Regions from separate parts of the Brevibacillus sp. IT-7CA2 genome, predicted to be linked through region 2. Evidence: a T-box and tRNA genes for the amino acid it is inferred to sense, from the RefSeq annotation. Region 2 holds a T-box; the other holds one or more tRNA genes.
What was found. The T-box of region 2 lies ahead of thrS (threonine--tRNA ligase). A T-box ahead of a tRNA ligase gene usually reads a tRNA of that ligase, here a tRNA-Thr.
Positions count from the first base shown of each region.

Region 1: it encodes a tRNA-Thr, which carries the amino acid that the T-box ahead of thrS (threonine--tRNA ligase) is inferred to sense. The anticodon was not compared.

Region 1 is NZ_CATKQT010000022.1:400,426-416,608, forward strand. It holds gene ACM6JA_RS14975 (M3 family oligoendopeptidase) at 1-1,291, shown strand, start outside; gene ACM6JA_RS14980 (hypothetical protein) at 1,412-1,651, shown strand; gene ACM6JA_RS14985 (NlpC/P60 family protein) at 1,729-2,637, opposite strand; tRNA gene ACM6JA_RS14990 (tRNA-Asp) at 2,814-2,890, shown strand; tRNA gene ACM6JA_RS14995 (tRNA-Thr) at 2,934-3,009, shown strand; tRNA gene ACM6JA_RS15000 (tRNA-Leu) at 3,017-3,103, shown strand; gene ACM6JA_RS15005 (NAD(P)/FAD-dependent oxidoreductase) at 3,284-4,330, shown strand; gene ACM6JA_RS15010 (VanW family protein) at 4,490-5,107, shown strand; gene ACM6JA_RS15015 (hypothetical protein) at 5,242-5,787, shown strand; gene ACM6JA_RS15020 (fumarylacetoacetate hydrolase family protein) at 5,846-6,472, shown strand; gene ACM6JA_RS15025 (C40 family peptidase) at 6,774-7,670, shown strand; gene ACM6JA_RS15030 (TetR/AcrR family transcriptional regulator) at 7,876-8,481, shown strand; gene ACM6JA_RS15035 (o-succinylbenzoate--CoA ligase) at 8,515-10,041, shown strand; gene ACM6JA_RS15040 (MaoC family dehydratase) at 10,052-10,468, shown strand; gene ACM6JA_RS15045 (3-oxoacyl-ACP synthase) at 10,465-11,511, shown strand; gene ACM6JA_RS15050 (substrate-binding domain-containing protein) at 11,579-12,742, shown strand; gene ACM6JA_RS15055 (ABC transporter ATP-binding protein) at 12,761-13,531, shown strand; gene ACM6JA_RS15060 (ABC transporter ATP-binding protein) at 13,515-14,216, shown strand; gene ACM6JA_RS15065 (branched-chain amino acid ABC transporter permease) at 14,244-15,104, shown strand; gene ACM6JA_RS15070 (branched-chain amino acid ABC transporter permease) at 15,112-16,110, shown strand.
Region 2 is NZ_CATKQT010000033.1:621,206-637,388, forward strand. It holds gene ACM6JA_RS19525 (NUDIX hydrolase) at 1-64, shown strand, start outside; gene ACM6JA_RS19530 (MDR family MFS transporter) at 208-1,644, shown strand; gene eis (enhanced intracellular survival protein Eis) at 1,792-3,042, shown strand; gene ACM6JA_RS19540 (hypothetical protein) at 3,133-3,306, shown strand; gene ACM6JA_RS19545 (PilZ domain-containing protein) at 3,384-3,860, shown strand; gene ACM6JA_RS19550 (DUF2087 domain-containing protein) at 3,977-5,119, shown strand; gene ACM6JA_RS19555 (hypothetical protein) at 5,116-5,433, opposite strand; gene gerQ (spore coat protein GerQ) at 5,560-6,012, opposite strand; gene ACM6JA_RS19565 (cell wall hydrolase) at 6,045-6,467, opposite strand; gene ACM6JA_RS19570 (MerR family transcriptional regulator) at 6,636-7,052, shown strand; gene ACM6JA_RS19575 (class I adenylate-forming enzyme family protein) at 7,049-8,620, shown strand; gene ACM6JA_RS19580 (acyl-CoA dehydrogenase family protein) at 8,617-10,428, shown strand; gene ACM6JA_RS19585 (YqaA family protein) at 10,482-11,048, opposite strand; gene ACM6JA_RS19590 (hypothetical protein) at 11,239-11,670, shown strand; gene ACM6JA_RS19595 (hypothetical protein) at 11,793-12,017, shown strand; gene mqnC (cyclic dehypoxanthinyl futalosine synthase) at 12,164-13,270, shown strand; gene ytxC (sporulation protein YtxC) at 13,453-14,373, shown strand; T-box leader at 14,399-14,634, shown strand; gene thrS (threonine--tRNA ligase) at 14,695-16,183, shown strand, end outside.

The DNA.
Region 1 (16,183 bases), on a different contig from region 2:
CCATGAAATGCTGACTTCCACCTTGCTGGTAGACATTACAGTCGATGGGGAGCACAAACAGCTTCCATTGCCTGTGGTGCGGAACATGGCGAATGAAAAAGATCCGCAGCTTCGCAAAACGGCATACGAGGCAGAACTTGCCGCTTACAAAAAAATCGATCAAGCTGCTGCTGCCAGCTTGAATGGAATTAAGGGCGAGGTTATTACCGTAGCGAAGCTCAGAGGCTATGAATCGCCGCTGGATAAGACGTTGCAAGACTCCCGCATGGACCGCGAGACGCTCGAAGCGATGCTTCAGGCGATGCGTGAGAGCCTGCCATCCTTCCATCAATACTTCCGTACAAAGGCGAAGCTACTCGGTCATGAGAGCGCTCAATTGCCGTTTTATGATTTGTTTGCGCCAGTGGGTGAGGCAGACATGCGGTTCTCGTATGAGGAATCCCGCGACTTCATCGTGAAGCATTTTGGTAGCTTTAGCGAAAAACTCGCCAACTATGCAGCACGAGCTTATGACGATCAGTGGATTGATGCTGAGATTCGTGAAGGCAAGCGTGGAGGGGCATTCTGCTACAACCTGCACATCGTAGGGGAGAGCAGAATTATGTCCAACTACACAGGCAGCTACAGCGATGTGAGCACAATGGCACATGAATTGGGACATGGCTATCACGGAGAATGTCTCGTAAACGAAGCCTTCTTGAATAGCGAATATCCAATGCCAATCGCCGAAACCGCGTCCATTTTGTGTGAAACCATCATTGCCAATGCAGCGCTTGAACAAGCGACCTCCGAGGAAGCATTTGCGATTTTGGAAAATGATATTAGCGGAGCAAGTCAGGTGATCGTCGATATTTATAGCCGTTACTTGTTCGAGACTGCTGTATTTGAGCGCAGAACAGAAGGTGCCTTGTCTGTTTCCACTCTAAACGAACTGATGCTGCAAGCGCAAAAGGACGCTTACGGAGATGGTTTGGATCCGGCAGCCCTACACCCGTACATGTGGGTATGCAAACCGCACTATTATAGCGCGGATTACAATTTCTACAACTTCCCGTATGCTTTTGGGCTCCTGTTCGCGAAAGGCTTGTACGCAGAGTATCTCAAGCGCGGGGAAGCTTTTGTTGAGCAGTACGACAAGCTCTTATCTGTAACGGGCAAAATGAGCGTTGCAGATGTAGCAGCCATCATGGATGTTGATGTACGCTCAGTCGATTTCTGGCGGAATTCACTCTCTTTGGTTGCAAAAGATATCGACAAATTCGTTGAGCTCGCATCTGCACGTCTGAACTAAATAGGAAGAACGTCCGCTATGTCATTAGCGGACGTTTTTTATTCATAATGCAAAGCGTTTTTGTGCGCATAGGGAAGAGAAGGGAAGGAGAAAGTAAGAAAAAACAGATGAGGTGATTACGTGGTAAACGGATTGCAGTTACTCGACCTATTGCGGGAAACGGAGAACAAGATGCTGCATTTACATAGAGCCATCGACAGAGTAAGCAGCGAGCCGGATTTCAAGGAGTCTGTCAGTGTTCTTACCGTAGTCGTTCGTGATTATCAGCTTCAGCTCGACAAAATGAAGCAAGCGTTGGGCAAAATCGAAATCGGAGGGCAACAACAACAACAGCAGGTCCATAATACCGAAATACACTAAACACAGAAAAACAAACAGCCCTCGAACTGCTGCAAAGGCAGATAGGGCTGTTTGTTTGCTTTTATGTGTAGGAAAGCCTACTGGAAATTAGCGTAACGCTTCACTCCGTAAAACGGGTAGAGCTTATGCATGTATTCGACTTTGCCATAGCGAACATCTTCGCCATTCGCATGAACGATTGCCCCATTACCCAGATAAATCGCTACGTGGGACACGCGTCCTTTTCCAAGCGCATCGTAGAACAAGAGGTCACCAGGCTGTGCTTGATCCAGTGATACTTCTTGGCCGCCACTGAATTGATCTTCAGAAGTGCGCGGAAGTGTAACCCCAAGCTGCTCAAAAACGTATGAAGTAAAGCCACTACAATCAAAGCCATTCGGAGTAGTTCCGCCTAAGACGTATGGTGTATTGAGCAATGGCTCAAAAATTTCCTTCATACGACCCAGATCTTCTGCATTTACCTCGGCAGGCAGCGAAACGGTAGAAGTGAGATTTGGACTTAGGAACTCTGTAGCAACATATGCTTCACGATCTTCGAATTCGATTTTCGTCCATTCACTACCCGTTTCTACGACTTCTACAATGGAACCGACTCTTAGCTTGCCTAACACTTTTGCGTCAGTCGAAGGCTTTTTACGCACATTCAGCACGTCACCAGTGACGCGGGCCTTTTCACCGGCGGTTAGTTCTTTAGACTCAGTGGTAGCGTTATCATTCTGATTGACAGCTACATCGGAAGGAATGTCAGTCGCAATGGAGCCAGAAGTGTTTGCACCATGAATAGACAAAGTTTGTCCAATTGACAATCTATCATCATTCAGTTGGTTCCATTGAATGATTTGATCCACCGATACTTGATGCTCGCGAGCGATCTTGCTCAGCGTATCACCTGCTGATACCACATATGCCGATGAGGATGCATGGGCAGCAGTAGGCAGCAGAGTGAAGAGGGCGAGGAAGGTGAGTAGCCTCGAAGTCTTTTTCATGTCATCGTCTCCACCAATCTACTAAAATCTGCATATCTATCTAAAATTCTATCGGATTTTCGTTGGTAAATCTATGAAAAAAATAATCTTTCACTATTTTTTAAAAACTATTGCTTTAGGAGATAGAATCGTGCTATATTACAAAAGTCGCCGCAAGATGGAGACGAAAACCAAATGGAGCTGTGGTGAAGTTGGAGTTCACGCCGGTCTGTCACACCGGAGGTCGCGGGTTCGAGTCCCGTCAGCTCCGCCATTCTATCTTTAGAATGTGCGAATTACATAGTTTCTCGTAATGTGCCGGTATAGCTCAATTGGTAGAGCACCTGACTTGTAATCAGGGGGTTGTGGGTTCAAGTCCTATTGCCGGCACCATTTTTATGCGGTCGTGGCGGAATTGGCAGACGCGCTAGATTCAGGTTCTAGTGGTGGCAACACCGTGGAGGTTCAAGTCCTCTCGACCGCACCATATGACAAACAACAGGTTCGTAAATTGGCTGATGAAGCTAATTACGAGCCTTTTTATTTTTTCTGGAATGTTGAATCCTCCTCCATTTTCCATTACAATCACATTGTGATAATGAATCTCATTTTCATTATTGCTTTTGATGATTCATAAACAAACAAGAAAGATAGTGGAGGGGTAGTTGTGGAAGAACAGTTGGAGCTGTTTGATGTAACCATTATTGGCGGTGGCCCTGCGGGGATGTACGCTGCCTTTTATAGCGGAATGCGCGATATGAAGACGAAACTCATTGAAGCGAAAGAAGAGCTCGGTGGACGAATGTTGATCTATCCAGAAAAAATGATCTGGGATGTAGGCGGTGTACCACCACAACTATGTGAAAAGTTGGTTGCCAATCTGGTGGAGCAAGCGAAGACATTTGATCCCACCATCGTGCTGGGCGAGGCGATCATTGGACTGGAGCCACAAAATGACGGCACGTACATACTCGTTGCAAAATCGGGGAGACGGCATTGGACCCGCACGATCATATTGGCTTTGGGCCGAGGTATTTTGAAAATGGCGAAGCTGGAGATCGAAGGAGCCGAGCGCTACGAGGTGACAAATCTTCATTATACGGTGCAGGAACTGGAGCCATTCCGTGGTAAGCACGTCCTCATCTCAGGGGGCGGGGACTCCGCGGTCGATTGGGCAAACGAACTGGTGCAAATCGCAGCGTCTGTAACTGTCGTGCATCGCCGTGATGTATTTGGTGGACATGAGCGGAATGTGAAGCGGATGAAAGAGTCATCTGCGATCGTTCGCACCCCGTATGCGGTCACACAATTGCAAAGCTCAGACAAAGAAACGATCGATAAAGTGACGATACGTCATCTGGAGACGGACGAGACGGAGCAAATCGATGTAGAGGCCGTCATCGTCAATCACGGATTGAAGGCCGATTTCACAGGGATTAAAGAGTGGGGCTTGGATATGGATGAGTGGAACGTGTTTGTCAGTCCTCGTCTGGCAACGAATCTACCAGGCATTTTTGCGGCAGGAGATTTTGCGAGCTTTGATAGCAAGATTACGCTGATCGCGGGAGCATTCACCGATGCTGCTGTGGCCGTAAACAGTGCCAAATTACACATAGACCCGGTAGCAGATCGGATGGCCTATGTTTCTTCCCATAACCAGCGCTTTAAAGAAAAGAACAAAGCACTCGGGGTTATCGATGAGGATGACGAGTAGAACCTGAAGTAGGACAAAAAGCCCAACATTTGCAGGTTGATTGTCGCTTTTCCCATACGTTACATTGGTAGAGGCAAGGTGTAATAACAATGACAGTCTATATAAATAGGGAACTTCGCGTCAGTAAACCGATCAACAAATGTGGGAGAGGAAGTAGAAATGAAAAAAGTTCGGCATTGGCCGATCAGTATGGCGACAGTGGTCCTCGTGTTCTCGCTCGGTATGAACTACGCGCCTGAGCGTGCAATGGCGTTACAAGTGGATCCGTTATCTCCTGCTATTGAGTTACAGGAAAAGTATGTGGAGAAGATGGACCTCAAGGAAGAGGAGGTTCTCGGCTTTTATTACTCATCGATGAAAGACAGCACAGATGCGCGTAAACATAACATCAAGCAAGCATTGAGCAAGCTTCATAATGAAAAAATCAAGCCGCAACAGGTGTTTTCTTTCAATGAAATAGTGGGAAATTCGAATTTGTCGGAGGATGGTTGGCAAAAGGCCGGGGTTATTCAGAACGGCCAGCTCGTCGATGACTATGGAGGCGGGATTTGTCAGGTTTCCAGCACGCTTTTCAATGCAGCTGCTGAAGCGGGGATGATCATGGTGGAACGGCATAACCACAGCAAATCAGTGGGATACGTGCCAGTGGGTCAAGATGCTACAGTGGCGTATGGCTATAAGGATTTTAAATTTACCAACCTGTATGATTTCCCTGTGAAAATCAAAGCAAAATCATACGATGACGAACATGTTGTGATTGCGATTATACGTGCGTAGCTTAGAAGGAATAAAGGGGGCATCCTATGGATGAACCCTGTTTTTTTCGGTATTTCGTCAGGAAAAAAATGGATGGTCATTTAGTTTTGAGTCATGCATTCCTGACCATACTGTTTTTAGAGGGAGGTGCCGTGATGTTCGTTCAGGTGACAGGTGATTCACACAATCAAGAGGTTCTCGTCATGGGAGAACGGTTAGATCGCCAGGAGGATGGTTACTATCTTTTGCCTGGGAGACTTGTCCACGCATTGAAGCCACATGATTTGCCGGTAGGAATCCCATTCAAGCTCTCAGGTGCGCTGCCCTCTGGCTACGGGTTTTATCGGGAGGACTCTGTTATTTTTCGGCGGACGAATGATACTCCCTCCCTGTGGATTGATGTTACTTCTACATATATGGTTGCTGAATGGGATGGTTTGTTCTCGGTAGAAGCGACGGTTGAAGCCAGAAAGCATGTCGTGGAACAACAACAGCAGTTTGCGTTTGTCCTCTCCGAAGCGACAGAGCAGCGAGTGATTTTCCATTACGAATTTTCCTGGAGCTCTGAGCAAGAGATGGACCTGGAGAGTGCGTTGGAATCCATTTGTGATACCATGATTGAAGTAGAAGCAAGAGGGAATGCCCGTCTTTGGCCTGGCTATCGTAACTGCATGGAAGAGGGCGAACAAGACAAGCTGTAATACGCCGTGCAGCCATGATATAGTGAAAAAAGAGACAGCTACCAAAGGAGAGGACAAAATGGAGTCAGTCAAAAATATTTACTGTATCGGTCGCAATTATCGATTGCATGCTGCGGAGTTGGGGAACGACGTGCCAACCAGGCCAATGATCTTTGATAAGCCAACACATGCGCTTGCAATAGCAAATGGCGAGGCCATTGAGCTTCCGGCATCTCGTGGAGAGCTCCATTATGAGACGGAGCTTGTGATTCACATCGCGAGACCGTATGAGGCTGGAGCTATACTTGACGATATGATTGACAAAATAGCACTCGGGATCGACTTTACTTTGCGGGATGTTCAGAGCGAGCTGAAGAAAGCAGGGCATCCATGGTTGTTGGCAAAAGGGTTTAAAAATTCAGCCATTTTGACGTCTTTTCATCCTTTTCCTGGTATCCATGAGCTGCACCAAACCGATTTCTCCTTGCTGAAAAATGGAGAGCAAGTGCAACGCGGCAATCTCCGTGATGTGATTTTTGATTTGGAAACCATTATTGCCTATATTTCCGAACATCTAGGCCTGGATCAAGGGGATATTATTTACACGGGTACGCCAGCGGGGGTAGGACCTGTTACGGATGGAGATGTCCTCACTCTCAAGTGGGGAGAAGAGACCTGGGGGCAGTTTACGGCGAAAATGAAATAGGTACGAATGGAGAACCATCTTCTGACAGAAACATGCAGAAGATGGTTTTTGTTTGGGGTTCGGGCCAGCAAAATAGCCGTTTTATGCGACGAAAATCACCTTTGATACCGTTTTGTAACTTTTATGGTTCCATGGAACTAAGAGGTAGCAACTGCCTACGTTACACCTTGTTTTCAGACTAGTCCCATGCTACCAATTCCATCATTGGAAAATTTTACGGTCTTATCCTCCTGTTTCCTCCTGCGCTATTCTGTCCATGTACCCAAGACGGGTGCCACAACATGACAAGGAGGAAAAGAAAGTGACGAAACGAGATTGGGTAATGAAGTCAACAGTAGCAGTCATGCTGAGTACGTCCCTGTTAATGGGTGGTCAAGTTGGAGTAGTGGCCGCTAAGACACCAGATTCAAAACAGTCAGAGGTTGCAAATATTGCTACTTCTTTGATCGGGAAGGATTACGAGTACAAAGCAAAGGGACCGAAGCAATTCGGATCAGCGGAGCTGGCTACGTATGCGTACAAACAAGTAGGGATTTCCATCGGGAGCACAATCTCTAGCCTGTACAAGACTGGGACTAAAGTATCCGAAAAAAGCGTGGCGCCAGGAGATTTGGTGTTCTTCGCCTCTAGCGGAAGCGGCAGCCCAACTTTTATGGGAATATACATAGGCAGTGATCAATTCGTTTATTCTTCGAAAGGGGAAGACGAGGTAGTTGTAAAAAAATATTCGGAGTACAGTGACAAATTTGTAGGGGCTCGTCGTGTTATTGATTCCTCAGAGAATACGCCTAGCAAGCCAGAAAAGCCGGCAACTAATATTGCCGACCAAGTGATTAAAAATGGTGAAAAGTATATGGGCACAAAATACAAATACGGCTCAAGCAGCAGTACGACCAATACATTCGACTGCTCTTCCTTTACACAGCGCGTGTTTAAAGAAGCGGGCATTACATTGCCGCGCGATTCCCGCCAGCAATCTGCTGTGGGGAAATCTGTTTCCAAGAGCAATCTGCAAAAAGGTGATCTGATCTTCATGAAGGCATCGGTAACCAGTTCTTCTGATCGGATTACACACGTAGCTATTTATGCAGGGGATGGGAAAATTCTGCACACGTACGGTAGTCCTGGTGTGACTTATTCCAAGTACGATGGAACGAACTGGGAAAAGCGCACAGTTAAAATCAAGCGCGTCATTTAAGCATCAAATCCATTTCAGCTCTCGTGCATTCGCATGGGAGCTTTTGTACTATATATGACGCTTGTTCTCACAGATCGTTTCGCGTCAATTTCTGCCAATAGGGCAAAGGGAATCATACCGTTTTCCGTTTGCTGAAAATGAACAACGATAAATGTGTTGTAATATTTAGAATTATACATATAATAAAAACTGAGAGGTGATTCAGGTGTCAGAAAATAGTCTACCTACCCCTGTTTTGACCAAGAAAGGACAGGAAACCCGCAAAAAAATACTGGATGCCGCAGAGCATGTGTTTGGCGAGCTGGGCTATTATGATGCGTCTATCGTCTTAATCACACAGCATGCACAGGTATCTCAAGGAACGTTTTACAATTATTTCGAGTCGAAGAAAGCGATCTATGATGAATTGATCAGGCAGCTGAGCAGGGAGCTTCGTTCGACGATCAAAGAAGCGATCATGGGAGCAACCACGCAAGAAGAGAATTTGCGCCTGGGATTTCTGGCCTTTTTTCGTTGGATCAAACATCATCGCAACATGTACAGCATTATTCAACAGGCTGCGCTCGTCGACCAGGAGCTGTATCGCTGGTATTACGCCAAACTGGCAGCGGGGTACGTACGAAGTCTGAAGAACGCCATGAACGAAGGTGCGTTTCGAGAGATGGATCATGAGACGCTGGCTTATTGTCTCATGTCGATCGGACAATTCATCGGGATGCGTTGGGTTTACTGGGAAAATGAAGACGTACCGGAAGAGGTGTTAGAAACAGCCATGTCGATGATTATGAAAGGGATTGCTGCCAAGCCGTAACCGATCCATTTTATAGGCAAAGGAGTAGAGTTCATGCACGGAATTGCTTATTGGATTGAAAAGCGAGCCCGAATCACTCCGACGCGGATCGCAGTGATTGCCAACGATCAAGCACTTACGTATCAGCAAATGAATGAGCAGATCCAACGTCTTGCCAACTATTTACGACATGAGCTACAGGTCATAAAGGGGGACAGGATCGGCATTTTGTCCCAAAATAGTTTGGAGTATGTGCTTCTGCTGTTTGCCATCGCCAAACTCGGTGCGATTGCTGTCCCCTTTAATATCCGCTTGACCCCTGCCGAATTAGACTATCAGTTTGAGGATAGTGGTATCCGCGTGTTATGTGCTCAGCCCCAGTTCGCTGCCACCATTGAGCTGATCAAGGCAAAAGTCAGTGTTGCGCACATGATATGGCTGGAACCGGGAGAACTCCCCTGGAGCCAGGATGGCCCGAGCGAGTCATCCCAGCACAGTAGGCCCGAGGCAGATGACGGCAGTGGAGATGATCCATACATCATTTGTTATACATCAGGAACGACAGGAAAGCCTAAGGGAGCAGTGCTCACCCAAGAAAATATGTTTTGGAACGCCGTACACAATGTAGCCGCGCTTGATCTCACCTCAGAAGACTGCTCGATTGTCTTATTGCCACTCTTTCATATCGGGGGAATCGGACTGTTTGCCTTCCCTACTTGGCTTGCTGGCGGACGCGTCGTTGTCGCCGGGAAGTTCGACCCTGATAAAGCGATTCAATTATTTGAAACACACCGCGTCACCATCGTGATGGGTGTGCCCGCCATCCATGAAGCCATTCGTCAAAGTCCCTTATTTGCTACCACATCATTCGATTCCGTCCGTTGGTTTTACAACGGCGGCGCTCCATGCCCCATGGAACTCATCCAGCATTTTCAGGAGCGAGGCCTCCCTTTTGGACAAGGATACGGCCTGACAGAAACATCCCCCACCGTGTTTATGATTGCGAAGGAAGATGCAAAAAGAAAAGCTGGCTCAATTGGCAAGCCCGTTATGTTTTGTGAAGTCCGCTTGATCTCGGATGACGGAAAAGACGTGGATCAGGGCGAAATCGGAGAACTGCTCGTCAAAGGTCCGAATGTGATGAAGGAATACTGGAACAGACCAGAAGAAACAGCCAAGACCATCCGGGATGGGTGGCTATACACAGGGGATTTGGCACGTTTTGATGAAGAAGGGTTCGCCTATATCGTAGGCAGGCGCAAAGACATGATTATCTCAGGCGGGGAGAACATTTATCCGCTGGAGCTGGAACAGGTCATCGGCGAGCTGGATGGCGTTCAGGAAGCCGCAGTCGTCGGTGTACCCGATGAAAAATGGGGAGAGGTCGCGAAGGCGTTTATCGTGCCCAAATCAGGTGTCGTCATCACAGAAGCACACATCAAATCGCACTGTGAGCAAAGACTGGCGAAGTATAAAATCCCAAAGTCATTCGTGTTTTTAACCGAACTGCCACGCAATGCAACAGGGAAAATCATCAAACAAGCATTGACCAGATTGAAGAGCAATTCTATTACGCAATGAGGTGATTCGCATGGCGAGATTTGCAATTGGGGAGCAAGCATCTTTTAGCAGAACGATTACGGAAACAGATATCGTTCTATTTGCGGGAATGAGTGGGGATTACAATCCGGTGCACATCGACCAACAATACGCAAAAGACACGCGATTCGGCCAGCGTATCTCACATGGACTGTTGACGGCGAGCATGTTGTCCAGATTGCTCGGGATGCAGCTGCCTGGCATCGGTTCCATTTATAAAGACCAGACCATTCAGTTTACGGCTCCGGTATTGATCGGAGATACGATCACTGCGACCGCCACTGTGCTGGAATATCAGGAAGAGCGGGGCATCATCCGATTGCTTACGGAATGCACGAATCAGCATGGAAAAGTAGTTCTAACTGGAACAGCGACGATGCTCGTACCGAGGGAAGGAGCGAAAGTATGAATCATCTTGAAGCGAATACGATCCACGAGCAGACCATCGGAGTGGAAGCGACGTCCGTATTTTTTCCGGAGGGAGTAGAAACAGCTGAGCGATTGGCTGAAAAGACCGGAATCCCCACGCGAGTCATTATCGAAAAATTCGGTCTATATCAAAAGCATGTCGCAGATGACACCCTTCATGCATCAGACCTCGCTGTGCTCGCTGCCCAACAGCTGACCGACTCGGTGATCGATCCATCTGAAATTGACGTGATTATTTACTTCGGCAGTCCGCACAAAGATTACTATGTATGGTCCAGCGCACCGAAGATTACATACGAACTAAAAGCGACAAACGCATATGGTTTCGAGATGATGAACGTCAGCTCGTGCTTTCCAATCGCCTTGAAGGTTGCCAAAGATATGCTGACGGCAGATGCATCCATTGAAAACATCTTGCTGGTTGCTGGCTGTAAAGAATCACAAATCGTCGATTACGACAATCCTCGCTCGCGCTTCATGTTTAATTTTGCAGATGGGGGCACAGCGGCTCTCGTAAAGCGTGGTGCTACAAAGAGTAGAATTCTCCACAGCTGTGTTATTACCGATGGTTCTTTTCACGATGATATAAGGGTTCCCGCAGGCGGCTCTAAGCAACAACCTAGTCATGAAACGGTGGAAAACAGACTCCACTACATCGATGTGCCGAATCCGAGCGATATGAAAGAACGACTTGATCCCATCTCGATACCGAACTTTGTCCATGTGGTAGAGCAGGCATTAACAAAAAGCAATCGTTCCTTGCGGGATTTGAAGCTGCTGCTACCTTTGCACACAAAGCGTTCAATGTTCTTGGAGTTGTTGGAACGATTGCAACTTAGCGAGGAGCAGGCCGTCTATCTCGATCATTACGGGCATTTGTCTGCACTCGATCCGTGTATTGGACTTCATGTCGCACAGCAAGAGGGACGTCTTGCCCCAGGGGATATTGTCGTAGCTGTCAGTGCTGGAACAGGATATACGTGGGCTGCAACTGTACTGGAATGGTTAGCCGAATCGCAATGAACATTTTGACTCTTGAGGAGGAACGGGTGTGAAAAAAAGAGGATGGAAAATGTTGCTCCCGCTAGCGATGTCTGTCGTGCTTGTTGTTGGTTGCAGCCAAAATGAAAGCGCTTCATCTGGTGGTGGTAATACGATTAAGGTCGGCGTACTCGCCTCGCTCACGGGGCCATTGGAGAGCTACGGAAAGCAGACGGCGCGAGGTTTTGAGCTCGGACTCGATTATGCAACAGAGGGCAAGCGAGAGATCGCTGGAAAAAAGATCGAGTTCGTCGTGGAGGATACGGAGACGAAGCCGGATGTTGCCGTCCAAAAAGCGACGAAGCTCCTGGAGACCGACAAGGTAGATTTTCTCGTAGGCTCTTCGAGTTCAGGCGATACGCTGGCTGTCCTTCCCTTGGCAGAAGAGTACAAAAAAATCATGGTCGTAGAACCTGCTGTAGCAGATAGTATCACCGGAAAAAACTGGAACAAGTACATTTTCCGCACGGGTCGTAATTCTTCGCAGGATGCAGTTGCTGGCGCAGCGGCGATTGCTTCCAAAGGAACGAAGATCGCGACGATGGCTCAAGACAGCGCATACGGTCGAGAAGGGATCGAAGCCTTTAAGACCGCGGCTGAAAAATTAGGGGCAGTCATTATCGAAGAACAATACGTGGACACGAACACGACTGATTTTACAGCCAACATCCAAAAAATTATTAGCGCCAAACCCGAATATGTGTTCATCACGTGGGCAGGCTCAAACTCCCCGTGGAAACAGCTTCAAGATATGCAGGTTCAGCAAAAAGGCATCAAAGTATCCACGGGAGCACCTGATATCGCTGCCTTGAAAACGATGGAGGCAATGATCGGAATGGAAGGTTTCTCGGTGTATTACCATTCGCTCCCGAAAACGAAAATGAACGACTGGCTCATCGATGAGCACAAGAAGCGTTTTAATGGCGAGATTCCAGATTTATTTACGGCAGGCGGGATGACGGCAGCCGTAGCGATTGTGGAAGCATTGAAAAAGACGAATGCCGATACAGATTCGGAGAAGTTGATTGCTGCGATGGAAGGCATGACCTTTGATACGCCGAAGGGTCAGATGCAGTTCCGGGCGGAGGACCATCAGGCACTGCAAACGTTGTACGCGATCAAGCTGGAGAAAAAAGTCGGAGTCGATCATCCTGTGCCTGTACTCGTCCGGGAGATGACGATGGAAGAGACAGCACCACCTGTCAGGAACTAGAAGTAGAGGAGGTGTGTGATGAGTTACTTGTTGGAAACGGTTGACCTCAGCGTAGCATTCGGGAAGCAAACAGTTATAAACAAGGTATCGCTACGCATACCGAAGCAGCGATTTACTTCGATCATTGGACCGAATGGAGCCGGAAAGACGACGCTGTTTAACTTGTTGAGCGGGCAGCTTACTCCATCGCAAGGAACGATCAAGTACAAGGGGCAAGAGATTACACACTTACCCCCAGCAGCACGAACGAGATTGGGTATTGGTCGATCGTTTCAATTGACAAACTTATTTCCCAAGCTAACGGTGCGGGAAAATATTCGATTGGCCGTGCAAGCGGCACAGGGAGTTCGGTTTCGTTTATGGATTTCCCAGGCAGATCAGATGCGACAGGCAGAGGAAGTTGAGCGATTGCTGCATCTGGTATTGCTCGAGAAAAAGGCGAATGTGTTAGCGAGCCTACTGGCGCACGGGGAGAAACGAAAGCTGGAGCTAGCGATGCTCCTTGGACTGCGTCCAGATGTTCTTTTACTCGACGAACCGACGGCGGGGATATCGTTGGAGGAAGTCCCAGCTGTATTGAAGGTGATCGAATCGATTAAGGAAAGCAATTCGTGCACGATCATCCTCATCGAACACAAGATGGACATGGTCAAATCACTCTCCGATCACATGGTCGTTCTGTTTCATGGAGAGCTATTGGCTGAGGGGACACCGACTGACATGATGCGAAATGAACAGGTGCAATCTGCCTACTTGGGAGGGTTGTATAAGCATGATGTTGCAACTTGATCTGATTGAAACATACCTCGACCAGTTTCACATCTTGCAGGGTGTCTCGCTATCCGTGCAAGCCGGCAGTATTACCGTGTTGTTTGGACGAAACGGCGCTGGCAAAACTACGACGCTTCGTTCCATCATGGGGCTTGCCCCGATCCGTCATGGCCAAATTCGCTATCTAGGAGAAGAAATCGGACATCTGCCGACCTATTCCATCGCGCGTAAGGGGATTGGCTATGTCCCCGAGAATCAAGGGATTTTTCATGATTTTACGGTAGAAGAGACGTTCCGGCTCGCCATGCAAAAAAATGACGACGAACAAAAAGAAAAGCTCGCGTGGATGCTGGATCTATTCCCTGACCTACGTCACTACTGGAAAAAGAAAAGTGGGCACTTAAGCGGAGGTCAAAAGCAAATGCTGGCCATTGCTCGAGCTTATGTGAACAGCAACGGACTCTTGTTAATTGACGAGCCGAGCAAGGGACTGGCGCCGATCATGGTTGAAAAGCTCATGTTCCACATCGAATCGATGAAGCAGAAAACGACCGTGCTTTTAGTCGAGCAAAACTTTATGATGGCGAGCATGATCGGCGAGCAGTACTACTTGATGGATGAAGGGAAAATTGTCCGCGGTGGCGCGATGCAGGAGTTGAAGGATGATGCAGATACGCGACAAAAATATTTGGGCATTGCCTGAGCGTATAACAGGGAGGGGGAGGATGAAATGGATGTCGCGATTAATTTGCTTGTAAATGGACTGGCGACAGGCATACTCATTTTCTTGCTCGCTTCCGGGCTCACGTTGATCTTTGGCTTAATGAGTGTGTTGAACTTTGCCCATGGTGGATTGTTTGCCTGGGGAGCCTTTGCTGGTGTATGGCTTTTCGGATTAACGGATAGCTTTTTTCTGGCCATCGTAGGTGCTGTCGTCATCGGGATGCTGCTCGGTTTCGTGTTAGAGCGCGTGCTGATCCGCCCCGTGTACGGTGATCATATTCAGCAACTGCTCGTGACATTGGGCGGGATGCTCGTGATAAGTGAATTGCTCAAGGTATTTTGGAGCCCCAATCCCATTCGGGCAGTATTACCGGATTATTTGCAAGGGAGCATCGAGCTTGGCGACATCATACTGATCACATATCGCTTGTTTGTCATCGTAGTGGGAATAGTTGTATACGTCGGGTTGCACCTGTTGTTAACCAGAACCAGACTAGGCTTGATCGTCCGAGCGGGTGTGATCGATAAGGAAATGGTGCAGGCACTCGGCATCAATATTAAACAAGTGTTTACCTTCGTCTTTTTGCTGGGGGCAGGCATGGCTGCGCTCGGAGGAAGTCTGCTGGCACCGTATTCTGGGGTTATTTTTGCGGAAATGGGTATGCAGTATGCGATTCTGGCATTCATCGTCGTCATTGTCGGTGGGATGGGAAGCGTTCAAGGCTCTATGATTGCGGCGGTTTTAGTAGGGGTGCTTGGCTCGTTCATGGCTTACTTCGTTCCAGAGCTTTCACTGGCAGTGAACATGCTGCTGATGCTGGCAGTGCTGCTTATCAAACCATCCGGCCTGTTTGGAGCGAAGGGGTGATCATGCGTTGACTACATCTGGATTGTTGAACCATCGATTTATTGTGTTTGTCTTTCTATCCTTGGCAGTTTTGCCGTTTCTTTCAGACTCGCGAAGCATGTACATCTTGTTCACCCAAATTTTTATCTTTGCGATTTTTGCGATGAGCTTTGATTTGTTGCTTGGCTATACGGGGATCGTCTCGTTCGGGCACTGTATGTTTTTCGGAATAGGTGCGTACTCCGTGTCTTTATTCCTGAAAAACTTTGACGCGACGATCAGTTATTTCTTGCTTGGCGTACTCGTTGCCATCGTGCTCTCCGGTATTCTCAGCTATTTGATCGGGATGCTGTCCTTGCGATTGAAAAGTCATTTTTATGCGATGCTGACCTTGGCGATTTCCCAGCTGCTATTCGTATTGGCAGAAAAATGGCGATCGTTGACGATGGGTGGGGATGGCTTCACTTTCCCTGTGCCTGAGCTATTTCGTGATCGTTTGTCCTTTTACTATGTATGCCTGATCCTATTGGTCATGCTGTTCGTCATCTTGCGGGCGTTTACGCACTCTCCACTCGGCAAGGTACTGAAAGCCATCGGTCAAAATGAACAACGTGCGGAAGCGTTAGGCTATCAAATTCTTCATTATAAGGTAATCGTCAGCATTGTCGCTGGAGTAGTTGCTGCGATTAGTGGAGGCTTGTACGCGGTCATGTTGCGATTCGTGAACACCCAAGTGTTTTCGATTGAGACGACGCTAGATGCACTCTTGATGAGCATGATAGGTGGGCTGGGAACGTTATTTGGCTCCATTTTGGGGTCGGGAATCGTGGAGCTGGCGCATCACGGGCTGACTGAGTTGGCGAAGCTTCACCCCATATTCGAGAGATGGGTCATCTTCCTCGGTTTGCTCTATATTTTGGTCGTGCTCTGCTTTCCGAGCGGAATTGTCGGTAGCTTTCAAGAGTGGAGGGAAAAAAGAAAACAGCGTTCCGTTCAGGCTGCAACGATCACGGATCAAGTAGAGTGATAGGAACGAAAGAAGGGAGGTCAACCCATGCAAAAGGTTGGCCTTTTTTTGTCCCATTTTTGTCGAAAGAAAA
Region 2 (16,183 bases):
ACATGAAGTGCATTATTACCAGCAGGTGTTTGCAGCAGTGAAGCTACGCGCAGCTAATCGATAACCCTGATCGGAAAAACAATGCCTCGCTTGTCATCGACAAGACGAGGTTTTTCGTTGGCTGAGAAAGAATGTTCTCTAATGTGATATACTAGACAATGCTTTTTGCTGCTCGCGATCATGCGTAGATAGAGAGAGGAGATCGAGATGAGACTACAGATTATGATTGCCCTAATGCTCTCGACATTCCTTGCTGCGATGGAAGGAACGATTGTGAGTACAGCTGTACCACGTATTACGAGTGATTTGGCAGGCTTTGAACAGGTGAGCTGGGTATACGCCATCTACATGCTTGCCACTGCCGTATCTGCTCCCATTTACGGCAAGTTGGCTGATTTATTTGGCCGAAAAAACGTATTGTTAATCGGGATCGGTATCTTTTTGTTAGGTTCCACGCTCTGTGGAGTGGCGACGTCGATGTGGCAGCTCATTGTTTTCCGTGCCATTCAAGGCTTGGGTGCAGGTTCAGTCATGCCGATTACGATGACCATCATCGGAGATTTGTACACCGAGCAGACTGCCAGAGCAAAAGCGCAGGGCTGGATTAGCGCTGTATGGGGACTTTCCGGTGTGGCAGGTCCGCTGGTCGGAGGATTTTTGGTCGATACACTGACGTGGCGTTATATCTTTTTTCTTAACTTACCTTTTGGCCTCGTATCGTTTTTCATGCTCGTCTTTTTGTACAAGGAAAAGCTTGCCGTCAAAGAAAAGCGCCATATCGATTATCCGGGCGCGCTTATTTTTTCGCTCGGGACCATCGCCTTGTTGTATGCCTTGTTAACAGGTAGCCAAAATCAATCCTGGACCAGTCCGGTGACGATTTCCTTGATCGTATTTGCTTTGGTGACCTATCTGGTGTTTGTATCGGTGGAGAAGAAATCGCCTGAGCCGCTGATTCCGCTTTCGCTTTTTACCAATCGAAACGTGGCCATGACCAATCTGCTGACACTCTTGACCAATGGAATTGTAATCAGCATGGTGGTGTACTTGCCGATCTGGAGCCAGGGAGTCTTGGGAGAAAGTGCGACAATGGCTGGCTTTGTCCTGACACCGATGCCAGTTTGCTGGACGATCGGCTCTATCCTTGCCGGGAACTTGTTAGGCAAGCTGCGAGCTGAACAGCTATTTATCGCAGGGACAGCCGTTCTGACCGTAGCGACAACATTGTTGAGCTTCCTGTCCGCTCAGTCAGCGGGATACCTCATTTATGTGGCTGTAGGCTTAATTGGTTTGGGAATGGGGCTCATTTCTCCGATCATCATGGTAAAAATTCAATCGTCCGTTGCAGTCGATAAGAGGGGGACAGCGGTTGCCCTCAATACATTCACGGGTACATTTAGCCAAACCTTCGGGGCAGCCGTATTCGGAATGTTGTTCAACATGGTGACTGTAGCAAGTGGTCATACGAATTTAGGAGCTTCCTTTGAACACGGATCGATTCCAGTGGCACAGCTGGCACAGATCCGAGACTTATTGGCTAGCGGTGTTCATGTGGTCTTTACAGGCACATTAGTGCTTGGGATAGGCAGCTTTGTTCTGGCGCTTGTGATCGCAAAAGGAAGCCGAGTCAAACAGACACACTAATTCGAAGACGTCCGCCGAGTGCGGACGTTTTTTCAATAATTGGTTACAGTTTTCCAAAAAATGCAAACTTCATATTGCCAGTTGTTACATTCATCGATACTATTTTCCTAGATGCCCAAATTCTTGCTGACAGGAGTGCATGAGACGATGGAGGAGATTCGACCGGTTTCAATTGACGATATCGATGAGGTCGTTAGGATTGCAGCGATGAGCTACCCTGGAAGCAATCTACTGGGTGCAGAGAGCAGACAGCGATTTGCCGAACGCGTAAGGGAGACGATCGAAAACGACCCACATGTCAGCTACCACGGATGCTACCGTGATGGAAGACTAGCGGGTATAATGAAATGGTGCGATTTTCCTATGAATGTTCACGGTACACCGCTTTTGACTGGCGGTATTGGGATGGTCGCCGTAGACCTTTTGCATAAAAAGGAAAAAGTGGCCATGTCGATGCTACAAGGTTTTCTTTCCAGTTATCGGGAGCGGGGAATCTCGCTGGTCTCGCTCTATCCGTTTCGTGTTGATTTTTACAAGCAAATGGGTTTTGGAATTGGGACCAAGGTTCATCAATACAAGTTCAAGCCGTCCAGCCTACCATTTGTAGGCAAGGACAAAATCGTCTATATAGGAAAAGAGGACAAAGAAGAACTGTCTGCTTGCTATCACCGAATCGCCCGTCAAACACATGGCATGATCAAGCGTACAGATCGAGAGTGGGACAGAATCCTCGATAGTCCTGAAATGGTTACCGTGGGCTACAAAAAGGAAGGGAGGCTATGCGGCTATCTCGCTTTCCAGTTCCAGAGCGCCCATGAAAAAAACAAACTCTTCAACAACATAGAAGTAAGAGAGCTTCAGTATGAGAACCGCGAAGCACTTGCACAACTGCTCTCTTTCCTGCGTAGCCAGGCCGATCAGATTCAACGGATCGAATTTACGACGCCGGACGAAGATTTTCACTTGTTGCTATCTGATCCGGGCAACGGAACGGATTCGATATTGTGGAGCATTTATCATGAGAGCCATGTATCTGGAGTCGGTCTGATGTATCGAATCATTGATGTGCCGGGATTTTTCCGTCAGTTGTCCCACCACCGTTTTGGTTCGGAAACGGTAAATGTAAAGCTGACGATCCGCGATTCGTTCCTGCCTGAGAATGAAGGAACATGGCTCATCAAGTTTGTCGATGGACGTCCGGAATTAGGAGAGGCAGTGGAGCCTTGCGTTTCGGTACAGCTAGATATTTCGGATTTTTCTTCGCTTGTGATGGGGGTAGTAACTGCCCGAAAACTGTATCAATACGGCCAATTGGAGCTGGATGCTCCAGAAAAGCTTCCGATTTTGGATAGGCTGTTCGCTGTTCCTGAGAAGCCGCGAAGTGTGACTACCTTCTAGAAAAGAAGATTTGTCACGTTTTTGACACATTTGGTTATCTTATTTTGCTTCCTCCCATATGTTGTTAGTAAATGGGAGGAGGCAGGTTTTATGATCTTTCTTACACTGGTTATCTTTTTTGCGTTTCTTTTGATTGTTTGGGTGGTCGTTAGACTCCTCTTCCGGCTGGAAAAGCATGATTCCATTACACATGATGAGAGAGAATTATGGAATCGCTTTCAGGTGAAAGAGCAGGAGATCAAATATCGAAAGCCCAAAAAATAAAAAGAAAGGCGCCAAGGTGACAGGCGCTCTTTCTTTTGCGTGTTCCCCACTATGAGAAGAGAAAGAAGGAGAAAACAATGCCAGGTAGATCAGAGGGGCATCAACGTGAATTTTTTCGCTTACGTCTAGAATACTCCCTCTGTGCAGACATGACCATTGTGCTGGTCAAAGGGAAAACTATGGAGATTGGGAGCACGCAGGTATTGATCGAGGATATCGGGGCAGGTGGACTTCGTTTTCTCTCTCATCTCAAAATGCCGGCAAATGATCAGCTCGTTCTGCAGTTTGCGACGGAATTGTGCGGACAGGCTCTGAAAATGTACGGTCACGTAGTTCGCACGATTCCGTGGGAAACGGACTATTACGAATACGCTGTACGGTTTACTATGGAAGAGGAACAACATCTGGAGATTAATCGCTTGGTAAACCGACTGGCGATCCGCTATCGGCAGAATCGGTCAGCATCAGAAGGACGTTTCTTTAAAGGTGATCGCCTGGCATTTTTAAAAGAGTTGGCTCAAGCAAGTCTTGCGATGCGAGCCAGTGAAGCATAGACAAAAAGGCTTTCTGTTGTACGAATACACAACAGAGGGCTTTTTTGTTTGACACAAAACAAACGCAGTGATAAGTTATCTATAATAAATCAAACGAATAAAGGTTGTGTTTATAGATGAGTCTTCATGAAGCGTTTTGGAGCGCTTCCCTTCAAGAGTGGAAGCAAGGTTACATCGAACAAGACGAACATTTTATGTGTTTGCTCTGTGGGGAACAGGTGGAGAAAGGAATTATTTATCCAGTGCAGGGTGTCCTGTACGAAGCGTCCCGTTTTATGCGTCATCATATCGAGGTTTCGCACGGTTCTGTCTTTACTCACCTGAGCCAGTTGGATAAACGATTGACGGGCTTGTCTGATCATCAGGTTAATTTGCTTCGCCTCTTTTACCAGGGCAAGACAGACGCCGAGGTTCAAAATGAAATGGGGATTGGCAGTGCATCGACGATCCGTAATCACCGCTTTGCACTCAAGGAAAAAGAACGTCAGGCCAAGGTATTCCTGGTCATGATGGAGTTATTGCATGAAGCGGATAAAAATCAATCGTCCAATGATGCCAAATCAAGCAAGCAAAAGAATACCTCGAAAGATGACGATGCCGCAGAGTATGCCGCGATCGTAAAGAGATTCTTGCCGAATGGACTATCAGGTCGATTAGAGCGCTTCCCGCGCAAACAAAAGCATAAACTCATCCTCCTCGAAGAGATTTCCAAAAAATTTGAGCTCGACCGTTTCTACACCGAGCGAGAAGTGAATGAGATTCTGGAAGGTCTCTACGACGATTATGTGACCTTGCGGAGATATTTAGTCGATGTCGGTTTGATGGATAGACAGGCGGACGGCAGTCAATATTGGCGGATCGCAGTGGAAAATGAAGGAGAGGAACGAGGGGCGCAACAGATGAATCGCAAGCAAGAGCTCAAGCAAATGTACAAGGAAGTAGAAACAGATGCAGGCGTTTATCAAATTAAGAACAAGCAAAATGACAAAGTGTTCATCGCCAGCACGAATAACCTAAAAACGATCAACGGTAGAAAGTTCATGCTTCAGCATGGCTCACACCCTAATCGTGAGCTGCAAAAGGACTGGGATAAATACGGTTCGGACGCTTTTGAAATCGAAGTACTAGAAAAGGTTGAGAAGAAAGACCATCCGTATTTTGATGGGAAGGATGCACTGGAAAAACTCGAAGATAAATGGATGAAAAAGCTGGCGCCATATGGTGATCGAGGCTATCACGTGCAAAAAGATCCATCCTAGTCTTGTCCATCATCCAGCATGCGGAATCGCTCCAAGTGATCCCACAGACCTTCCTTTTGCAAGATCTGGATTTGTTTTTCGCCAAGTAAATCAAAATGTGGGAAGGGTGCACGGTTATGAATGTAGACAGGATCGAGTCCGTTGGCAAGGCACCAGTCTGTCAGTAACGAATAATTGGCACAGCCTACTTTTGTAACGGTTTTGATTCCGGGAAACCGGGGGTCCAGCCAATAATGGGTGAGAAATGCCAATTCGCCTCGACTAACGGTTTGCTTCCAACGGTTCAGTTCGTCTCGTGTTATCCCAAATGCCACTCTTCCTCATCCTCTGCAAAGCGGTCTTGTTTCTCACTCATTAATAGCATGGAATGGTTTAAACGTCAAAAAGACAGTTCTCCCCCGGGGATAGCCGACGGAAACTGTCTTTTTGTGCTTCGTTGCTTACCGAACTCCTGTTGGAAGCTGAGGTGGGACGTAATTCAACTCTTCGTCCGCGGTGATGTAATCGGTGTTGACCATGAGAAGTAAATAGCGTTTGCCGGTTTGCGGATCGCTGATAATGATGTGGTCGCGGCCAGCTGTTTCGAGGACGCCACGGAAAATTTTGGCGTTCCATTGGCTGTTGTTTTCAAACGTTTGGTACACCGTAATGACTTTGCCTCGATTCAGGCGAAGGATGTTTTCGATGTACGATTCTTCCATTACTTGCCCAGGAGTAATGGGCATTCCAGGAATCAAGGATCCGCTTGGCTGCATCGGAACCAGTTGAGGTTGCTGCTGTTGAATCATCTGCTGCTGTTGCTGAGGTATGCCGTATGGATACTGTGCGGATGGGTACATGTCGTAGCCGTATTGTTGTTGAGGGTAACCAGTGTAAGGCATTTGTTGACTCATGATGAACTCGCTCCTTTATCTATCTAATCTTTTTAATAGACGCGTGGACAATCTGCTGGTGTTGGAATGAAGAAGCAGTGTGCCTTATAGCGACCGGAGTTTTGTTGATCCCACCAGGTAGGAGGACAGTTTCCGGCAGGACGGTAGAACCACAATGCGTTGCTCGCGGGGCGGGTTTTCTCTCCATTGACTGCGCGCTGTGCCAGTCTTTTGTCTTTTTCCCTGGCCCGTTGATAGAAATACGGCTTCTGGATCGCTTCGAATCCTCCTGGAGATTGATAGACCATGTCACGCATGCTGCGAATGTTTTTGAAGTCAAGGCAGTTACCTAAAATCCGATTTACCCCAACGTTGCCAACCATCAGCATGCCCAACTCACCTTCACCCTCAGCCTCGGCCCGAATCAGTCTGGCAAGCATATCGACATCACTGGAGTTCGCTTTGATGACGGCCATTGCTTCACCTCCTTCCACAAAAATCACAATAACAATATATGGGCGAATAATAGATTGGTGATTGGCCCGATAAATTTTTCATCAAGTTGACGTTTACGTAAACCGCAGTTACAATCATTTTGTTCGGTAAATTTCGAATTTTATAAATGTAAGTAAGGGGCGCTGGACATGAGCAGAGAAGGAATACAGAAGGAAGAATCGTGGACCATCTCTGATCTTGCTCAACAATTAGATGTCAGCACCAGAACGATTCGGTACTACGAGGAGCTCGGCTTGATTTTCCCCAGTCGGACAGAGAAGGGAAGCAGGCACTATAACCGCAAGGATCGTGCCAGGCTGCGACTCATTCTGCGAGGGAAGCGATTCGGATTTTCGTTGGATCAGATTCGCGAGATGATTGAGCTGTTCGACGAGGACCGTACAGGTCGTGCGCAGCTTATGCGAACGATTGAGTACGGCAACCAAAAGCTGGCTGAGATCGACGAGAAAATCATGGAACTCCGACAACTGAGAGAAGACATTCTCGTCTACAAGCAAAACTTTGAACAAAAATTGCTTGAAGAAAATGAGGAGGAGAAACGATGAACGTATCAGCTCTGCTCACAGCAAACGGAAGGAAATACCCTGACAAGTCCGCGCTGATTGCAGGAGATGTAGAGGTCAGCTTTTCCCAGTGGGATACACGCTCCACTCAGTGGGCTTGCCATTTGCAAGAGCTTGGCATCGAGCAAGGGGATCGGGTTGTGATGCTGATGCCCAATTGCCCGGAGTTTGCCATTTTTTACGTCGCCGTCATTCGCAGTGGTGCCCTCGTCGTACCGATCAATGCACGCTCAACACAAGAAGAAGTACGACATATATGTGAACATGCCGGAGCAAAGGTACTTCTTGTTCATGATGCCCTCGTGCCTATCGTGAATGAGTGGGTCCTTCAAACGCCACAGCTTGTGGCAATCAAAACAGGAGTGAGTCAAGGGAATTGGCATGGAATCGCTGGCTGGGCTGCCAATAACGTGTCTTTTGATAAAATGAATGCGCTTTCTTCACGACCGTATTTGGCGAACATGAACGAAGATAGCGAGGTCAGCATTCTGTATACTTCTGGTACGACTGGACGCCCTAAAGGGGTGCTTTATACACATAGAAGCTTATTGACTGTCGCGAAAATGATGTCGATTGAACTGACGATGACCCATCATTCACGAATTTTGCATTTGATGCCACTGAGTCATTCGGCTCCCCTCCATCTCTTTTTCATTGCAGGGCTTATGCTTGGCGCCACCCAGGTAATGGCTCTGACCTTCTCGCCGCAGCTTCTTTTGGATTTGGTGCAGCAGCATCGGATTACGCATTTCTTCGGATCGCCAGTGGCGTATTTACTGACGATGAAGCATCCCGAGTTTGCGACGTACGATTTGTCTTCCATCGAACATTGGATGTATGGCGGGGCTCCGCTGTCCAAAGAGATGGCTTCGCTCATGGAAGAAGCATATGGACGCGATAAACTGGCGTGCGTCTACGGCTTGACGGAGGCAGGGCCGACCGGAATGTGCCTCTTGCACCGAGAGCATCCGGACAAAATCGGCAGTATAGGTAATCGTGGTGTATTGTTCGCCGAAATGGAGGTTGTAAACGAGCGAGGAGAGCGATGCGCCAGTGGCGAAGCGGGCGAAATTCGCTTGCGCGGAGAAGGGACAATGAAAGGATACTACAACAATCCGGAGGCTACAGCAGAAACCATACGCGATGGTTGGGTGTACACTGGCGATATTGCACGCGTGGATGAGGATGGATTTCTGTGGATGATTGATCGTAAAAAAGACGTGATGATTACGGGCGGGGTAAACGTCTACCCTAAGGAAATCGAGCAGTTGTTAGAGCGTCATCCGTCGATTGGTGAGGTAGCTGTTGTGGGTTTGCCGCATCCTGAGTGGGGCGAGACAGTTACGGCTTATGTGGTACTGAAACCAGGAGTCGATACCAATCGAGAGTGGCTAGAGGAAATCCAAGGCTCTTTGCGTGGTCATCTCGCTGATTACAAGCTCCCGCGACAAGTGAATATCGTTCCTGCACTGCCGCGGAACACGAGCGGAAAAGTCCTGAAGCATGTATTGCGTGATGTCAGTTCCCAAAAGGAAGTGGAACTACGATGAGTGATTTGCAAACGAGCATCGATCAGCGAGCATACAGCGACAACATCCCGCACCCGCGTACGCCACAGGCGCAAAACTTTTTCAAAGCAGATCCCAACCTCGATTATTTGCTGGAACGTTATCTCCCTGCTTCCATGCATGAATGGGCTAGACAGCAGTTGAGCTGGCTAGGTGCGCAAGTGGCAGGACCCATCGATGAGCGTGCTGCCTATACAGACAGGGAAGGAAAGCCGAGATTGCGCAAGTACAATCGGCTGGGTGAGGATATTTCCGAGATCATTACCAATGAAGGCTACAAGGAAACAGTAGCAGAAGTTTACGGAGCAGGCATCGTCAGCTACTTGTATCAAGACATTCCTGAGTTGGGGAGAAAAGCGCCGTATAGCTATTCCTTTTTCATGGGCTATCTCGTGAGTCAGTCTGAGCCGGGGTTCTATTGCCCTGTCACCTTGTCGATGTCATCCGCTTATTTAATTGATCGCTATGGCAGCGAAGAACAAAAGGAGCAGTACCTGACAGGACTGACCTCTCGTGATCACACTCGCTTGTATGAGGGGGCTACTTGGCTGACGGAGAGACAGGGCGGTTCGGATGTCGGTGCGAATTTGACTGTAGCAAAGCCAGTAGCAGGTCGGCCTGGTGTGTACCGATTGACAGGAGAAAAGTTTTTTGCGAGCAATGCTGGAGCATTTGTTGCGACTGTTTTGGCGAGAATCGATGAGGAGAAACCGGGGACAAAAGGGCTCGGACTGTTTTTGGTGCCTTGGATAAAGCCTGACAACGAACGCAATCACATCCAGGTCCGCCGCCTAAAAGATAAGCTGGGCGTAAACGCCGTACCATCTGCGGAGATATTGTTGAACGGAGCAGAGGGCTATTTGATCGGGGAGCCTCAGAACGGCTTCAAGTACATGGCAGAAGCCCTGAACCTCTCTCGCATTTGCAACGCGATTGCTTCGATTGGGATCATGCGTCGAGCTTTTTACGAAGCGAGGTATTATGCCGAGCAACGTCGTGCATTCGGGAAGCCAATCGATCAGTACCCGATGGTAAAAGAAATGCTGGTGAGCCTCTTATTGGATACGGAGGTCAGCACGGGTGCGGTGTTTGATATGATTGCTGTTTATGATCGCTTGCAGTCTAATTCCGCTAGCAAAGAGGATAACGCGCTTGCTCGCCTGTTGATTCCTTTGCTGAAATACCGTACAGGGGAAGAGGCTGTCGAATCGACTCATACCGCAATTGAAATTCATGGCGGTAACGGTTATATCGAGGAGTACGTGACGCCGCGTCTGTTGCGTGATGCGCAAGTATTGACCGTATGGGAAGGCACCTCGAATATACTCGCACTCGATATTTTGCGTGTGATGCAAAAAGAAAACAGCCACGAAGTGTTTAGCAGATTGCTTCGGGAGCGCGTAGCTGGCTGGAAGCATGCCTTTTCACAGCCGTACGCCGAGTTGATTCGGACGGAACTGGCCATTCTGGAGGAAAATATCGCCTATCTCATGCAACAGAACCACGATTATGTAACGTACAAATTAAAAACGCTCGCGGACCATATGGTAGATTTGTACACCTTATCATGCATCGTCAGTGAAGCAGAAGATCAGGTGACGCGTGAGGGAAATGCCCGCAAATACATTTTGGCAAAGCTGTATGCCGAAAAGCATTTCCATTCACAAGAAAAGCGGGGGATTCAAGCCGATTCTTTGCTGGATGTACAGTTCTTTACCCAGCTGGTGGAATATCAGTTTGTCAGCGTTGAAGATTGGGCTCAACAGTCCGCTATTGTTCAGACCCGATAAATCAAAAAGCGCCTTTAGACCACTTGTTGAGGTGGCAAAGGCGCTTTTGATTTTTACGCATACCGCTTGCGGCGCATACTCCAAATAAACCAGATCGCAGCAACCACTGTTGCGATTGCCAGCAGCGTGATCTCAAAGTATTCATCGATCAGAACCTTTGCGTGTTTTCCGTACAAATAAAACAAGGTGCCAATCAAATAAAACTTCAATCCCCGCCCGATGATCGCATAAAACATGAGCTTGGTCAGCGAGTAATTGAATACGCCAGAGAGCACAGTGAAAACCTTGAAAGGAATGGGGGTAAAAGCTCCGATCAGTACGGCAGCATCCCCGTTTTTTGCGAATTTTTCCGTCGCTACAATAACCCATTTTTCAGGGAGAATCTTGTGCAAAAGTGGTTTTCCCAGCCATCTCCCCAACAAAAATCCAATGGGGGCGCCGAGGACGGAAGCAGTAAAGGCTACTGTCGCAAACTGAATCGCTGAGCCTGGATCGAGCAGACTCATCGCAATTTGCATAAAAAACGGAGGAATCGGACTAATAAATGAGTCCAAAAATGCCATGGCAACAAGTCCCCACATCCCATATTGCATGAATAGCTGTGTGATATGTTCGAGCATGAGCATCTCCTTAGAAGGTTTTTTCTATTGTAGCTATCCTATGCCAGTTTGTCCAAAGAAAGACCACAACTGAAGTTAGATGTCGAGAGGTAAAATAAGGAAAATGGGACGTTTGGCCCATCAACCCGTTTCCAAAATATCCCGATTATAAGTGGGTACGGAAAGTCATTACGAAAGGGAAATTTTAAAAATGAAAATGCCATTATCTATCAAAGTTATTCAAGGGTTTATGCTGTTGCAAGTCATCGTATTGGGGGGGCTCTATTTTGTGGTTTCACAGGCAGACCCGATGAACTTGAGTCACTGGGCCAGTAAAATGGTTTTCAGCGTGGTGACTATGCCAGAGGATATGTTAGATCAAAGCTACGTGTTAGGAAGAATGCAAGGAAGATTAATGCTTCCACTGATCATCACCACTTTATTGTTCATCTTCATACAGATGAGGTTTTTGAAGTCGGCGATTGTCTGCATAAGTTTGGCGATTTTACTGGATATAAGTAATGGATCTTTCTTGATCGCAATCGTGTATGTAACCCTACTTTTGATTGTGACCCACAACAAACAATCGAAGGCCTATTTTCATGGGAACAATAATCAAGTTACGCAGACGGTTTCAAAATAAGTGGATCAATGAGCTTATCCTAGGCCGAATATTGGTAGTGAAGTCCTTGTTTTTTCATTGACGCTAGGAAAGATTATCCACTAAAATGTAGGGAAACAGGACAAACATCATGGGAGGAACCAATGAAAACATTGGGTTCGGGAAAAGTCGTTTTCTATGCGCCAAACGGGACTAACTTGCAATTGTCAGGGGAAATTGACGTACGTGGTGATCGGGTATCCATAACAGAAATCATCTATTTTAATGGCCAACCAAACGGAGCACGCGAAACGAATTTGCCACTCGCGCAAACTGTGATTTACTGGGAGCCAGAAGTATACGAACAGATCGGATATGAAGAACAATAAGAATAATTGCGATTCCAAGCCCTGTCTCTTGCAGGGTTTTTTCGCGTATGGCAGCGAATCTGCCAGCACCTCGGGCTATAGCCGATATCCCGGTATTGTGTTATGATGTGGGATGGAATTTACGTATGGTACAAGGAGTGATCCTTATGATCGATTCTATATTGGAACGTGCTCTCGCAGGTGAACGACTGGGTCTCGAAGACGGTCTGGCTTTGTTTGCGAGCAATGAAATCGAAAAGATCGGACATTACGCTAATCTGGTCATGCAAAAGCATCATCCAGAACCGATTGCGACTTTTGTCATCAGTCGCAACGTCAATTACACGAACGTATGTGACACGTATTGCCGTTTTTGTGCCTTTTACCGTCGTCCGGGTTCTTCTGAAGGATACGTTCTCCCCAAAGAAACGATTTTCCAAAAAATTCAGGAGACCGTGGACGTTGGTGGTACAGAAATCTTGATGCAAGGCGGTACTAATCCGGATCTGAAACTGGATTATTATACTGACCTCTTGCGTGAGATCAAGCAGCGCTTCCCGCAGATTACGATGCACTCTCTATCTGTAGCGGAAGTGATGAAAATCGCGGAAGTTTCCAACATGTCTGTCGAGGAAGTACTGAAAGAGCTGAAGGCAGCGGGTCTCGATTCCTTGCCGGGAGCGGGTGGCGAAATCCTCGATGATCGTACACGTCGGAAGATTTCCCGCTTGAAGGGTTCTTGGACTGAATGGATTGATACTCAAAAAGCCGCACACCGTGCAGGCTTGCCTGGTACAGCTACCATGGTAATTGGTTTTGGGGAAGAGATGGAAGAGCGTGTACTGTCCCTTCTGCGCATTCGTGATGCGCAAGATGAGACAGGCGGCTTCAAAGCGTTTATCGTCTGGACCTTCCAGCCGGACAACACCAACATGAAGGCTGTCAACAATACGCCAGAGGAATACTTGAAAACACTGGCAATCAGCCGCCTTATGCTGGATAATATCGAAAACTTCCAATCTTCCTGGGTGACTATGGGCCCGCATTACGGTCAGCTTTCTCTCTCTTATGGAGCGAACGATTTCGGCCAAACGATGATGGAAGAAAACGTTGTTTCCGCAGCGGCATGTACGTACAAGGTCAACACGAACCAAATTTTGGAGCTCATTCGCGGGGCAGGTAAAATCCCTGCACAGCGCAATACACAGTATGACATTCTGCGCGTTTTCAAAGACGGCGAGATGGCAGAACGTGATTTTGTAATGCAAAACTAATAAACCAAAAAAACGCTTCTCTGCCCCCCTCCTAACAAAGGGAAATCGGCAGGGGAGCGTTTTTTGGTTTTTTAATCAGGAATTTTTTACCTGCAACCTTCCCTGAGTTTCCAACCGTTTAAAAGTATATCGCTCCTGACGGGACATATACTGTAACTACAATGGCGGTTGGGGGGATGGTTATGCAGACGTTTCGCGTATTGCTGGAGAATGTCCCTGAGCATTGTGACACGTATCGGGCTATCGTAAATAAGATGACGGAGCGGGTCAACACTGCACCGGTGCGCATTACATACAGGGAGCAAGAAGAGAATGGATACCTCTTGTTCTACTTTCAAAGCTGGTGTGAGACTGAGTATGACGCGCAGACCATCGAGTGGGCGAGAGCCTTCGTTGCCCTTACATTAGCCGAATGGGTCATTCAGGTGAAGGAACCGAAAATTATGGAAGAAATGGCCGCTGACTTACTCGCTGCCGAACAGATGGAGACCGAATGGGCAGAGATTTTTCCTTATATTCAACGCATGTGCCAAGAAGTCGAGCTTGATGGCAGGGAACTGTTAACGGCTACAACACGCAAGGCAAACGTATATCGCAACGTTTTCACCTATTTGGAGTGGGAGAGAACAATCAACGTCTTGGGCTTCGTCCGGTTTCGACTACAGGAGCATTGGAACGAGCTGTTCGAACTCGTGGAAACTGGCATTGATGAATATCTGGAAGACAAGCAATACCAAGAGTTTGTCGAGCTGTTGCGCTACTTCATCGCTGTACAGGAAACCAAGCAGGAAGTCGTTCATGTCGTTCCTAGTGTGGACAAACCTTTCCATCTTTATGATAAAAAAGGGGATCGTCTTTGGCTTGAGCAGTTGGATACCGTTTTGAACATGGACGAACAAAAATGCAGGGACGAGGATTATTTGGTCAGTGCTTTGGTTACACTGGCTCCTGAGAGTATCGTGCTCCATATGGCTTCGGAAAAGCCTGGGCTTGCACAGACGATCCGCAGTATTTTTGACAGTCGGCTCGTTACTTGCCAATCTTGTTCGCTTTGCCTATCCGAGCGACGTGTACTTGACGGGAATAATCCCTCTAAACTATAATAGCAACAACAACTTTACAGCGCTTATAAATACGATGAGAAGGACACGGACAATAGTAAGGACGCTCTAGAGAGGCGGGCCACAGGCTGGAAGCTCGCTGCGAACTGTTATTGATCTACCACCTTCGAGTAGCTACCGGGAACGAAGCGTAGGCTTTTACTATCGGTATGCCGGTTAAATACCGTTACATGGAATGAGGAGTCTGTTTTTGTGAACAGACTTGAAGTAGGGTGGTACCGCGAGAACACACTCGTCCCTTTTTGGGGATGAGTGTTTTTTTATTTTCTCAACCAAACAAGATACAGGAAGGAAGAATCCACAGTGGCACAAATTCATGTTACTTTCCCAGATGGAGCCGTTCGTCAATACGACGCTGGGATTACTATCGAAGACATCGCAGGCTCCATTAGCTCTAGCCTGAAGAAAAAGGCAGTAGCTGGTAAAAAAGATGGCAAGGTTGTCGATCTGTACACAGAACTCACAGATGACGCAGCGATTGAAATCGTTACCCTCGATTCTGCCGACGGGTTGGAAGTATACCGCCACAGTACAGCTCACTTGCTCGCTCAAGCGGTAAAACGCATTTACGGCGCTGAAGTGAAGTTCGGAATCGGTCCTGTGATCGAAGATGGCTTCTACTATGACATGGACATTCCGGTGTCCCTCTCCCCAGAGGATTTGGGCAAAATCGAAGCAGAAATGGAAAAAATCGTGAAGGAAGACCTGCCGATTCGCCGAAAAGTCGTAAGCCGCGAAGAAGCAACTGCGATTTTCCAAGAACTGAACGATCACCTGAAGCTGGAACTGATTCGCGACCTGCCAGAGGATGCGACTATCACGATGTATGAGCAAGGCGAATTTTTCGACCTCTGTCGTGGTCCGCACTTGCCGTCCACTGGCTTCATCAAAGCATTCAAGCTGATGAGCGTGGCAGGTGCATACTGGCGCGGAAAAGCAGAAAACCAAGTTCTGCAACGCGTATACGGTACAGCTTGGCCGAAAAAAGCAGACATGGATGAATATCTGCACTTCATCGAAGAAGCGAAAAAGCGCGATCACCGCAAATTGGGTAAAGAACTGGGATTGTTCATGTTCTCCGAGGAAGCACCAGGTATGCCGTTCTACCTGCCAAAAGGCTTCACTGTTCGCAACGAGCTGGAGCAATTCTCCCGCCGTCTGCAGCAATTGGCACAATACACAGAAGTGCGCTCTCCGTTCCTCATGAACGAGCGTCTCTGGAAAGAATCTGGTCACTGGGATCACTACAAAGAGAACATGTACTTCTCTGAAGTAGACAACGCGACTTATGCCTTGAAGCCAATGAACTGCCCAGGTCACATGCTGATCTATAAAAACGAGATGCATTCTTACCGCGACCTGCCGATACGTTACTCCGAGTTCGGGCAAGTTCACCGCCATGAGTACTCCGGGGCATTGAATGGAATGCTACGGGTGCGCACCTTCTGTCAGGATGACGCGCACGTATTTGTTCGTCCTGATCAGATCGCGAGCGAAATCAAAGGTATGATCACTTTGATTGACAGCATCTACAAGGTATTTGGCTTCGAATACAGTGTGGCTCTGTCCACTCGTCCGGAAGATTCCATGGGCTCTGATGAGCTGTGGGAAGCAGCAGAAAGCTCTCTGAAAACAGTGTTGGATGAGCTCGGTATGGCCTATGAAATCAAAGACGGAGACGGTGCGTTCTACGGACCGAAGATCGACTTCCAAATTACCGACGCGCTGAAACGCCGTCACCAATGTGGAACGATCCAGCTGGACTTCCAAATGCCTGAGAAATTCGACCTGA